Regions from separate parts of the Vibrio sp. QJM3NY_26 genome, predicted to be linked through region 2. Evidence: predicted binding sites of a transcription regulator. Region 2 holds the regulator's gene; the other holds the start of a gene.

Region 1 (6,197 bases), 460 kb from region 2:
GCTTTGTCTTCCGGCACATCTTTAGGTGCTGCGTATTCTTGAATCACAAGGTGACCCGGATATACGTCAATCGCTACATTGTATTCTGGTAAGTCAGCATCGTAGATACGGTAGCAATCTAGCTGCTCTTTCTTAGCCCACTTACCGATTTTGCCGATGTTCTTTTTAAGACGGTTCGCGAAATCAGGTGCAATCAGTTGTTCTTGTTCGCCAGTTGGACGTTCAGACATAGGACGGTCTGAAATTGAGTAGTTCTTCTGGTGACACGGTAACGCACCGTTGTTCAGTTTGAACTGTTTGTCTGCACGCATACGCAAGCAGCTAAGTAATTCATCAGAACTTGAGAAGATAGAAGCGTTGCAACCGCCAAACTCAGCCTTCAGTTGAGCACCAAATGCTGTGTACAGTGCAATTAAGCCAGGCTCTGTACCTAAACGCTCACCATAAGGCGGGTTTGACACAATCACACCATCATTGAACTCTGTAGGACGTTTAAGCTTTGCAGCGTCACCTACTTCGAATTCAATCAACTCTTCAACGCCAGCACGACGTGCATTGTCACGCGCCGTTTTGATCATGCGTTCGTCATTATCATAACCGAAGAACTTACATCCTACTTTCTTAACGCCACGACGGCCTTGAACGTTCGCTTCAGCTTTAACTTCAGCCCAAAGCTCAGGTTCGAAATCTTCTAGTGATTCAAAACACCATTTCTGACGTTTCACACCAGGTGCCATGTTTGCAGCCATCATCGCAGCTTCAATTACTAACGTACCTGAACCACACATAGGATCTAGGAAAGGTTTGGTTGCATCCCAGCCACTACGAAGAAGAATCGCTGCAGCAAGAGTTTCACGCAATGGTGCGCGACCGGATTCTGGACGGTAGCCACGTTGATGAAGGCCACTGCCTACCATATCTACACCAAGGATCGCCTTGTCACGATGCAGACGAACGTGAATACGAATATCTGGATTTTCTTTGCTAATAGATGGGCGCGGTAAAGACTTCTTCTCGAAGCAATCTACAACGGCATCTTTTACTTTCATCGCACCGTATTGGCTATTACGGATTTCGTTGTTCGTACCATTGAAGTCAACAACGAAACGCTTGGTGCTATGGAATTGATTTACCCAGTTAACCGCAGTGGTCGATAGGTAAAGATCCATGTCATCCATACAAGTGAATTCTGAAAGGACACGTACAAATCGAGAAGCCAAACGGCTCCACAAACAACAACGATAAATTTGCTCATTGGTGGCTTTGAATTTAACACCTGCTTGAACAGGTTTTGCGTTTGTAATCCCTAGTTGGGTTAGTTCTTCAACTAATAAATTCTCAAGGCCATTTGAGGTAACCGCTAGATATTGATTCATAGTGTTCTTTTATTGATAAAAATGAGCTCGATTATACCTGAATTTGCTATTAGAGCATCACACTAAACTCGTCTTTTCATTGAATCTTTCTACTAACTGCTTAGCAAATGGTCAGTCATGAAGCGATCGCTTACTCGCATCCCCTTACAACACAACAACTCTCAATCTCACAGAAATAACACTCATCGATAGGCTTAAATCATTAAGTGCATTTATATTCACCCCAAATCTGGTATATACCAGAGGTAAATTTAAGTTGAAATTTAGCAACAAAAGACCCCAAACAGGGAATAAACAGAGGAAATCCACCATCGATAATAAGAGAATCGGTCGAAATTGAGGTTAAAAAAGATACGTTTTTTACAAATTAAATAAGTGAACAACGTCATTCAAATGAATGAACTACGTCGTATTTATTGAGATAGGCTTTTTTAGGCACAAAAAAATCGGCTATTAAGCCGATTATGGGGAAGGTATTACAGGTTTATTCGTAGCGATGGTTGGGTGAAATAATGCTCTAGTGATGCTCTAGGTTAGAGATTAGAGATTAACCCACCATCGCAATATGCGTTTGATGAAGGATGGCATTTGCGTCAGTCATTCTATCGTGCATGACTTTAATCGAGTCTCCAAAGCGTAACCCTTTTGAAGGCGTTAACAGGAACTCTTCTAAGTCTACAAATGCACATAAGCTCGCACACTCTCCTACTTCTAATACAATGAAGTAACCAAGACTATGCTCGTTATTCATTTGTACAATATCCCCTTCTTGAGGATATTCATGGCCAGCGCCTTGTGAGTCGAAGAACCAGCTTTTAGGCTGCACAGGCTTATGGAAACGCTTTGCAGCCACACAATAAAGTGCAAGCTCAGCTTGTCGTGGCTCAGACAGTTCTAAGCCAGAAATTTGTTCTTTGAAGGTTTGGTAGGAAGATGCATCATCAACAGTGAATTCATTATCTTTAAAAGCGCAGTCCACCAGCTTATTGCGGACCAGATTCGTTTTAAAAATCATATCCTCTCCGAGGTTTAGCATCAATGAACATTGCTGCTCATCGTAATACCAACTCCATGTATCGCTAGGTTTAAGCATCATTTCGTCTCACACTGTTGAACCATTCCATTAGGTAAAACGCAAAATTACCTTCAATTACAGTAATTTTACTGTGCGATAGGCAAAAAAAAAGAGGAAATGAATTCCTCTTTCTTATTGCTTTTCTCTACAACTCAGTGAGTTACAGTGTCTCTTTTATTAAGACGAGGCCGGATTGTAGTCTTTGGACTAAGATCGTTTTTACGAACTATAGATTTTTGACGATGTCGCCTACAAGGCCTGGACCTTTGTAGATGAAACCAGAGTAAACTTGTACAAGCTTCGCGCCCGCCATCATTTTCTCTTTTGCAGCAACGTAAGAGTCAACACCGCCTACCCCGATGATCGGTAATTGGTCACCCAGCTCTTCGTGAAGTTTACGAACAACTTCAGTACTGCGAGATTGAACCGGACGTCCACTAAGGCCACCCGCTTCATCGCAATGCTTCATGCCTTCAACAATGCTGCGATCTAATGTTGTGTTTGTTGCGATCACACCGTCGATCTTATTTTTGATCAATGATTCGCAAATCTGACTGATTTCGTCATCACTTAGATCCGGCGCGATCTTAAGAGCAAGCGGGACATATTTGCCATGCTTCGCTTCTAATTCAGATTGCTTGGTTTTTAGTTCAGACAACAGATCATCAAGTGCTTCGCCATATTGTAGCGAACGAAGTCCTGGAGTATTTGGTGAAGAGATATTTACCGCAATGTAACCCGCGTATTGGTAAACCTTCTCCATACAGATAATGTAATCTTCTGCGCCCTTTTCAATTGGCGTGTCTTTGTTCTTACCAATATTGATGCCTAAGATGCCGTCATAGTTCGACTTCTTAACATTCTCAATTAGGTTATCTACGCCTAGGTTGTTAAAACCCATACGATTGATAATACCTTCGGCTTCAACAAGACGGAACAAACGTGGTTTGTCATTACCTGCTTGTGGACGAGGAGTCACAGTCCCTACTTCTACAAAGCCAAAACCCATTGCGCCAAATGCATCAATACATTCGCCGTTTTTGTCTAGGCCGGCAGCAAGGCCAACTGGGTTTTTAAAAGTAAGACCCATGCACTCTACAGGTCGGTGAGGTAATTGTTGGCGATACAAAAGATCAATAGGTGTGCCAGTGAAGCGTTTGAAATTTTGAATTGCAAGATCATGAGCCTTTTCGGCATCAAGTTGGAAAAAGCCAGTTCTGGCTAGACGGTAAAGCATTGTGCCTCCGATAGAAAAAAGCGCCGTGTAAACGGGGCGATATTATTTACTTATTTACCCAACTATTCAATCTATTACTGTCTGTAAGGGTAAGATAATCGAGTTTGCTAACGAAAGAGGTTTATTATTAAGCAAACGTTACCGTATCCTCCAACGGATGGTCCATTTGACTATCATTTATGTAACGAGCATCAGCCAGCTCGACCAATTAGAAGCTAACTTGACCGAGTATAAGTGACTCAACGAAATAATTGGACACGTCATTGACTATTCAGCCAAATAACACTGTTCTGCCAAACAAAAAAGGCAGACCTAATGGCCTGCCCTTGTTTCTTTTAGTTTTTATCTAATCGCTAGTCTGTCGACATGCAATTTAGATTCAGTAGCATCAATTCACGTAGTGCTACTGAGAACTTAGCAAACTCATGAACCGAACCTACTTTGAATTCGTTCAAGATGCTTTCCCAACGATGCAGAGAAACCGAGTTGCTTTCCATCCAATCATCAAGCGCTTTAATCACATCAATATCTGAAGCACAACCGCAGTTAAGTACTTGGCCAGTTAACTGACGTTGCTGCCAATCCAGATCTTCTCTGAATGCGGCACGTGCCAATGCTTGCCAGTTGTTGTCTACTGCTTGGCCATTGATTTGCTTCAAGAACCAGTGCAAAGACAAGCGGTCACCAAGGTTGAAGTAAAGCTTGGACGCTTGTTGTACTGTTTTACCTGTTTCACGAGCCACTGTGGATATATCCAGTGCCGAGTACAAGCTAGACAAACGTGCAACTGAATTAGCCAACTCAGCGTTTACGCCTTGGTCAATCCATAGCTGTGCCATTGCGTTATGCTCTTCTACTTCAGAAGCCACTAGGTTTTCATCCAGTTTCTCTGTGATAGTTAGAACATCACCTTGGTAAAGTTCAATCAGTGCTTTCACTGACTGTTTACCGGTACGGTTTCTTAGCAACCAACGAGCCAAGCGACGAAGTGTACGGCGAACATGGTAAATCAATTCATATTGAGCTTCAGAACTTGAAACATTATCCAGTTCACGGATGCTCTTCAGAACATGGCCAAGACCGTAGATTTCACGTGATGCCGCGTAAGCATTTGCAATATCAACGATATTTGCACCCGTCTCTTCTTGCAGACGAGTAACAAAGTTACAACCCATTTCGTTAACCATTTGGTTAGCCAGTGCCGTCGCAATAATTTCAGAGCGTAGTGGATGGTTATCCATGTGCTGAGAATAGTTACGACGTAACGCTGTTGGGAAGTATTGCATAAGCTGTTGAGCATGGAATTCATCATTAGCGATATCATCACTAACAAGATCTTCTTTAAGCACCATTTTTCCGTAAGCAACAAGTACAGAAAGCTCTGGTCTTGTTAGGCCTTGGCCCTGCTTTTCACGCTCAAGCAATGTTTCGTCGTCTGGGATGTATTCCAAACCACGATCCAAGTATCCTGCTTTTTCCATAGTATGGATGAAGCGGATTTGCTCTTTGACTAAGCCAACACCTTGATGCTCAGTAACCGAAATAGACTCAGCTTGGCAATATGCGTCGTCTAGTACGATTTCGCCCACTTCATCTTCCATCGATTCAAGCACTTGGTTACGTTGCTTAACGGTTAGATCACCGTTAGAAACTAAACCATTCAAGAAGATCTTAATGTTTACTTCGTTATCCGAACAGTCAACACCACCAACGTTATCAACGAAGTCGGTATTAACGCGGCCACCCGTTAGCGCGTATTCGATACGACCCAGTTGAGTCATACCCAAGTTACCGCCTTCACCAACAACCTTAGCTTTCAGGTCACGGCCATCGATACGAAGCACGTCATTTGCACGGTCACCAACATCAGTATGAGTCTCGTTTGAAGACTTAACGTAAGTACCAATACCGCCATTCCAAAGAAGATCAACCTGCATAGACAAGATCGCTTTGATCAAGTCATTCGGTGCCATTGATGCTTTCTTAGTACCCAGCATTTTCTGAATTTCAGGTGTCAGAGAGATAGACTTCGCTCGACGAGAGAAGATGCCACCACCTTGAGAAATCAGGTCTTTGTTGTAATCTTCCCAGCTTGAGCGAGGTAGATTAAACAAGCGCTCACGCTCTACCCAGCTAGAGGCAGATTCTGGATTCGGATCGATGAAGATATGCATGTGGTTAAACGCAGCTTGCATACGAATATGCTTAGACAACAGCATGCCGTTACCAAACACATCGCCCGCCATATCACCTACACCAATAGCAGTGAAGTCCGTTGTTTGACAGTTGATGCCCATTTCACGGAAGTGACGCTTAACAGATTCCCAACCACCTTTCGCCGTGATACCCATGGCTTTATGGTCGTAACCGTTAGAACCACCAGAGGCAAACGCATCGCCTAACCAGAAGTTGTACTCATCAGATACTGAGTTTGCGAGATCTGAGAACGTTGCTGTACCTTTATCGGCAGCAACAACCAAGTACGGATCATCTTCATCGTGACGAACAA
Region 2 (6,197 bases):
GAAACATCTCGCTTAGTTGAAGATGACGGTGGTATTTCTGCGGCGCAGCCTCAATAAACTCAACCGAATAAGTAAACTGGATCTTATCAGTAGACATAATCTTACCTGTAAACATAGTTTTATCTGTAGACTCGACCAGATAGGCAAAACTGATTAACCAAGTAATTTGCAGGTTTCCAGTTCGTAAACAGTAAAAGCTAAACAATAAAAAAGCCGAGACATCAATGATGTCTCGGCTTTTTACGTTTAAATATCGTTGTTGATTAGTCATTCCTAAAGGAAATCAATCACCAGCGAACATGTAACCTTCACCGTGAACCGTTACAAAAATTTGTGGATTCTTAGGGTCAAACTCCATCTTCGCACGCATACGACGGATTAACACGTCGATAGTTCGATCGTTTGGAGCATCCACTCGGTGGCTGATCATATTCAGAATGCGTTCACGACTTAATACCTGGTTAGGGTAAGAAGAGAGCGCAACCAACAGTTCATATTCAGCTTTAGTCAGTTTTACCGGTTCGCCGTTTTTGCTTAGCGCACGACGAGGGATATCAAACGTCCACTCACCAAAACGAACCACAGATTCGTCTTCAGTCTCTTCAACCTTACCTGCTGCTGTTTTACGAGCGGCAGAAATGCGCCAAAGTAGGTTTTTAACTCGAACCAATAACTCGCGAAGTTCGAAGGGTTTAGTAACGTAATCGTCAGCGCCCATTTCAAGGCCAACGATTTTGTCGATGCTATCCGTGCGTCCAGTAACTAAAATAATTCCAATGTCTGATTGACTGCGTAATTCGCGAGTTAGCATCAATCCATCTTCGCCTGGTAAGTTGATGTCCAGCATAATGAGGTCAACGTTATTATCTTCTAACACGTTTCTCATTTGAGCGCCGCTTTCCGCTTCGCTTACTGTGTAACCTTCGTTCTGGAAGTATCCGACCAGTTTACTGCGGGTTACCACATCATCTTCTACGACTAATACGTGATAGCTCATCTACACCACTTTTCTTATTTAATAGTTTCAGTGACTATTCTATTCATAACTCGTAACAATTCTAGTGGTACACAAGATAAAAGCCAGAAACATGGATCTTTTTTGATACAAGACAATCTTAAACCTTGCTATTTATCGTCCATCGCAATTCAATATAGGCATTACTACTAACGAGTAACTTTGCGTTTCGCAAATAACCTTGTTATTCAGCCTTGGTGTGCTTTGCACAAGTAACTTCAAGATGCATATAAGTAACACCACAAGACTAAATCAGGATCTAAGAAATGAAAGATACGAAAGCGTTCAACGAGCAAAGAGCAGAAATATACTGGTGGCTATCAAGCTTATTCGCTAAAGAGCTCACTCAAGAAGAACTCGATCACTACCACTCTGTTGAAATTCGTTCTTTCCTAACTGGTTTAGGCGAAAATGAAACACTAAAGCCGGCGATCGATAGCCTAGTGGATGCGCTAAACCGCCTACAAACGCGTGAGGATGCTCAACTAGAATTGTCTGCTGACTTCTGTGACTTATTCTTAAAAACAGATAAGCATGGCGCACTTCCTTACGCTTCTATGTATATCGGTGAGACTGGCCTTTTGAATGATAAGCCAGCAAAAGATATGGAAGAGATCATGGCCAAGCACAACTTAGTGGTGAACCAAGACCTAAAAGAACCAGCTGACCACATCGCTATCGCACTCGACTTCCTTGGCAACTTGATCATCCGTTCTAATGAAACGGAACTTGAAGAAGAGCTAGAGAAATCGTTCATTGTTCAACAGCAATTTATCGAGCAACAACTTCTTACTTGGGTACCAAAGTTCAACGTTAAATGTCATGACGTTGACGAATTCGGTTTCTACGCATCAGTCTCATCTCTGCTACTTGCATTCTGTAAATTGGACACCCAATACCTCGCTGGTGAATAAGCTTATTGGATGACTCGTTAAATAAATTCAGAAGAATGTGACAATTCACCCGGATTTCCGGGTGAATTTTATTGCGAGTAATTTCTAGTCAGTCTAAAATTGTGACCGCAAACGATAAAATATGAAACATTCACGAAATGCTATGCTTATTATAGTTTTGAGCATTTCGGTGTTAAGACAAGCCGCTCAATAGCGGTTTTTTGTTTTTTAGCACTTTAGTACCCAAAGAGCCCTACAAATTTAAGCTCTTAGTTAGGTAGCTTAACGGCTACTTCATTCCGTACTTTGGGAAAGTAGCTTCTAATAGGATAAAACCATGGCCACTATAAAAGATGTCGCTCGCTTAGCAGGCGTATCAACAACAACCGTTTCTCACGTAATCAACAAAACTCGCTTTGTTGCAGAAGCGACGCAAGAAAAAGTAAATAAAGCCGTAGACGAACTGAACTATGCACCAAGTGCCGTTGCTCGTAGTTTGAAGTGCAATACAACCCGCACTATCGGCATGCTAGTTACTCAATCAACTAACCTATTCTTCTCTGAAGTTATCGATGGTGTTGAAAGCTACTGCTACCGTCAAGGTTACACTTTGATTCTGTGTAATACGGGCGGTATCTATGAGAAGCAACGTGACTACATTCGAATGCTTGCAGAGAAACGTGTAGATGGCATCTTAGTTATGTGTTCTGACCTAACTGAAGAGCTAAGAGGCATGTTAGACCGTCACGCTGACATTCCTAAAGTGATTATGGATTGGGGCCCTGAGAGTTCTCAAGCAGATAAGATCATCGACAACTCTGAGGAAGGTGGTTACCTAGCGACCAAATACCTCATTGAGCACGGTCACTCCAAGATTGCTTGTTTAAGTGGCCACTTAGACAAAGCGGCATGTGTTGAACGCATCGCGGGTTACAAACGCGCACTCAACGAAGCTAAGATTGCTACCGATGATAACATGATCATTGAAGGTAACTTCGAGTGTGATACTGCGGTTCTTGCTGCAGAGAAAATCATTAAGATGGTAGATCGCCCAACGGCCGTATTCTGTTTTAACGACACAATGGCACTCGGCCTAATGAGCAGATTGCAAGAGAAAGGAATTCGTATCCCTGAAGATATTTCAGTGATCGGCTATGACAACATCGAGTTGGCTGAATACTTCTCTCCACCGTTAACAACGGTTCACCAACCCAAACGTCGTGTTGGTAAGAACGCTTTCGAAATTTTGTTAGAACGCATTAAAGATAAAGACCATGAAAAGCGTGTGTTCGAAATGCACCCTGAAATTGTTGAGCGAAGCACAGTTAAAACGTTAAATTAATTGATAAATTCAGTTTAATATAATTAAGCGCACCTTTAGGTGCGCTTTTTTTATCAACAACATGAATGAACCTGGTATCATACTGGAAAGATCATTAATTGAAGCAATATCACATTTTGAAATAACAAGTGTGAGCCTCATTCAACAAAAACTTTATTCTATTCAATCAGTCACGCACAGGGCAAATCACTTGAAAGAGTGAGACGCAAAGCTTCCGGCCTAAACCACTCGTTGGTATGGTAGCGGGGTTACCGATGGCAAAATGCAGTAACTACTAATAATTTAGTAATTTACGGCTAATTGACAATTTAATTGCAACATTTTGCTAATCTCTCGGACCTGCTTATTTGGTGGCGTAGTTCAAATACACCGAGATAAATAACATGGATAAACCGATACTAAAGGATTCAATGAAATTATTTGAATCCCTAGGAAAAATAAAATCACGCTCGATGTTTGGTGGCTTCGGTCTTTTTGCTGATGACACTATGTTTGCTCTGGTTGTAAATGACCAGCTGCACATACGAGCAGACAAATGCACAACGAAACAGTTCGAACAACAAGGCTTTCAACCGTACGTCTACAAAAAACGTGGTTTCCCTGTCGTTACTAAATATTTCGCTTTACCCGAAGGCCTGTGGCAAGACCAAGAGAAAATCTTGCAGCTTGCAACGACGTCTCTGGGTTTTGCTAAAGAAGAAAAAGCTGAGCAATCTTCAGCTAAGCCTACTCGACTCAAAGATCTGCCCAACCTTCGACTCGCCACTGAGCGTATGTTGAAAAAAGCAGGGATCGATTCCGTAGAACGTTTATATGAATCTGGCTCTGTAAACGCATTTAACGCCATCAAAGAATCACATGCGTCTTCTGTCAGTATTGAACTACTTTGGGCGCTAGAAGGCGCGATCAATGGCACACATTGGTCTGTTATACCGCAGCAGCGTCGTGAAGAGCTTATCAATCGCGTCAATTAACATTGTAAGTGAAAAACTATATACATAACTAAGCCGCATTTACTGCGGCTTTTTTTATATCTGCTGAAAGTTAATCTATGCTTTGCCTGTCTGTCTATACTAATGGTATACATTGAAAATTTAGAGGAAGTATCAATGAGTAAGAAAATGATATTGGGTATTGTGTTGGTCGTAACCATCGTCTTGTTAGGCGTCAATTTCGGCCAATACCTAACGCTTGAAAATGCCAAGGCCCAACAAGCCGTTTTAAATGACTACATTGATAGCAACTTCATTGCTGCCGCTGCTATCTATTTTGTCGCGTATGTAATGATTACTGCTTTCTCAATTCCTGGTGCTGCTGTTGTGACCCTGTTAGGAGCTGCGCTATTTGGTTTCTGGAATAGTTTGCTGCTGGTCTCTTTCGCCAGTGCCATTGGTGCAACCCTCGCATTTCTAAGTAGCCGCTACCTTTTACGTGACTGGATCCAAACCAAATTTGGTGACAAATTAGCAACGATTAACAAGGGCGTTGAAAAAGACGGAGCATTTTACTTGTTTTCTCTGCGTCTGATTCCTGTATTCCCATTTTTCCTTATCAATCTGTTGATGGGTCTAACACCGATGTCTGTGAGTCGCTATTACATTACAAGTCAAATAGGAATGTTACCGGGTACTGCCGTTTTCTTGAATGCTGGTACTCAACTCGCGGAAATTGATTCACTTTCGGGTATCGTGTCCCCTTCAGTACTATTGTCATTTGCCTTACTGGGTGTATTCCCAATCATTGCTAAATGGTTGATGAATAAATTTCGCTCAGCACCTGTGGCTGAATAACGTATACCTATAATAGCTTAATAACGCATATAGCCAGATAAGGTTCTATCTCAATGAAAATCTTCAGTGCATCGAATCCGACAGAAGCCCACATCATCCGTGGATTACTAGAAAGTGTGAATATTGCGTGTGAAGTCCGTGGTGAAGGGTTATTCGGTTTGAAAGGGGAAATCCCATTTACCGAAGAAACTGACCCCTACGTATGGTTATATGAGCCAGAATTGGCGAGCAAAGCCTGGGCAGTTGTTAATGACTACCAGAAACAGCAAGATTCAATCATTTATGAAGAGTGGCGTTGCGGAGAATGTCATGAAGTCAACGAAGCACAATTTGGTTCTTGTTGGCAGTGCGGTGCTGCTTCACCTGAATAGCAGGTTTTGAAAGGTAAAGTGGCTCCAACGGCCTTTTATAACCACTCGGTCAGATACCTCCTCCAAATAAAAACGGGAAGCTAAAATTAGCTTCCCGTTTTTGTCTCAATTCTATTCGAGCGTCTGTTCTGGTGAAGAATCGAGATAATCACTGAATTTGCTTTTGAATAAAAGCGATAGATCGTTGATTGAATTCTTCAGGGTTTTCTACGTTACATACGTGTCCACAATTCGGAATTTCTACTAGCTCGCTCGACTTATGCGCCTCTACCATTTCTTTTACTGGCTTGATGAACATGTAGTCTCGCTCGCCCATCAAATACAAAGTTGGAATCGGCAACTCTCGGTCTTTGAAGTATTTCATCAATGGGTTTACATCAGCCGTGAGGATAAACCAGCGCTTGAACTCTTTCTGGCACAGTTTTTTGGCTTCGCGGATAAACAGGTGACGTGATTCTTTTTGGCTTTTTTGTGGCATCACAACGTAAGCAAAAAGGCTGTATAACCACATATAAGGAATGATGTGCTTACTCAAGTTACCCAACTTGATTAAGACTTGAGAGCGAGTGTTGAGTTTAGTCACGGCACCACCCAGTACCATTGAACGCACACGGCCAGCCGCTAGCTCTGCGACATTACGGACAATAATCGTGCCCAAAGACATACCTACAAAGTGTGCAGAACGGATTTTCAGATGGTCTAACACCTTAAGAATATCAAGCGTCACCGATTTGAACGTATAACGATTCGAAATCAGCCCTTTGAGGATGTTGTCTGATTTACCAT

What was found. Region 2 encodes PurR, which represses purine synthesis genes. Its sites were predicted from a motif close to TNANGNAAACGTTTNCNTNA; they were not measured.
Region 1: a site for PurR is predicted at 3,816-3,835, ahead of pyrD (quinone-dependent dihydroorotate dehydrogenase). Genes of this name have one in related genera too.

Annotation. Positions count from the first base shown of each region.
Region 1 is NZ_CM173515.1:1,806,701-1,812,897, forward strand. Features, by position in the region: gene rlmKL (bifunctional 23S rRNA (guanine(2069)-N(7))-methyltransferase RlmK/23S rRNA (guanine(2445)-N(2))-methyltransferase RlmL) at 1-1,376, opposite strand, end outside; gene AC3CH4_RS08225 (cell division protein ZapC) at 1,924-2,472, opposite strand; gene pyrD (quinone-dependent dihydroorotate dehydrogenase) at 2,678-3,688, opposite strand; gene AC3CH4_RS08235 (NAD-glutamate dehydrogenase) at 4,042-6,197, opposite strand, start outside.
Region 2 is NZ_CM173515.1:2,270,636-2,276,832, forward strand. Features, by position in the region: gene elyC (envelope biogenesis factor ElyC) at 1-57, shown strand, start outside; gene torR (two-component system response regulator TorR) at 284-997, opposite strand; gene torD (molecular chaperone TorD) at 1,282-1,929, shown strand; gene purR (HTH-type transcriptional repressor PurR) at 2,246-3,250, shown strand; cyclic di-GMP riboswitch class I at 3,421-3,506, shown strand; gene AC3CH4_RS09975 (TfoX/Sxy family DNA transformation protein) at 3,634-4,224, shown strand; gene AC3CH4_RS09980 (TVP38/TMEM64 family protein) at 4,360-5,040, shown strand; gene AC3CH4_RS09985 (putative signal transducing protein) at 5,094-5,411, shown strand; gene AC3CH4_RS09990 (alpha/beta fold hydrolase) at 5,560-6,197, opposite strand, start outside.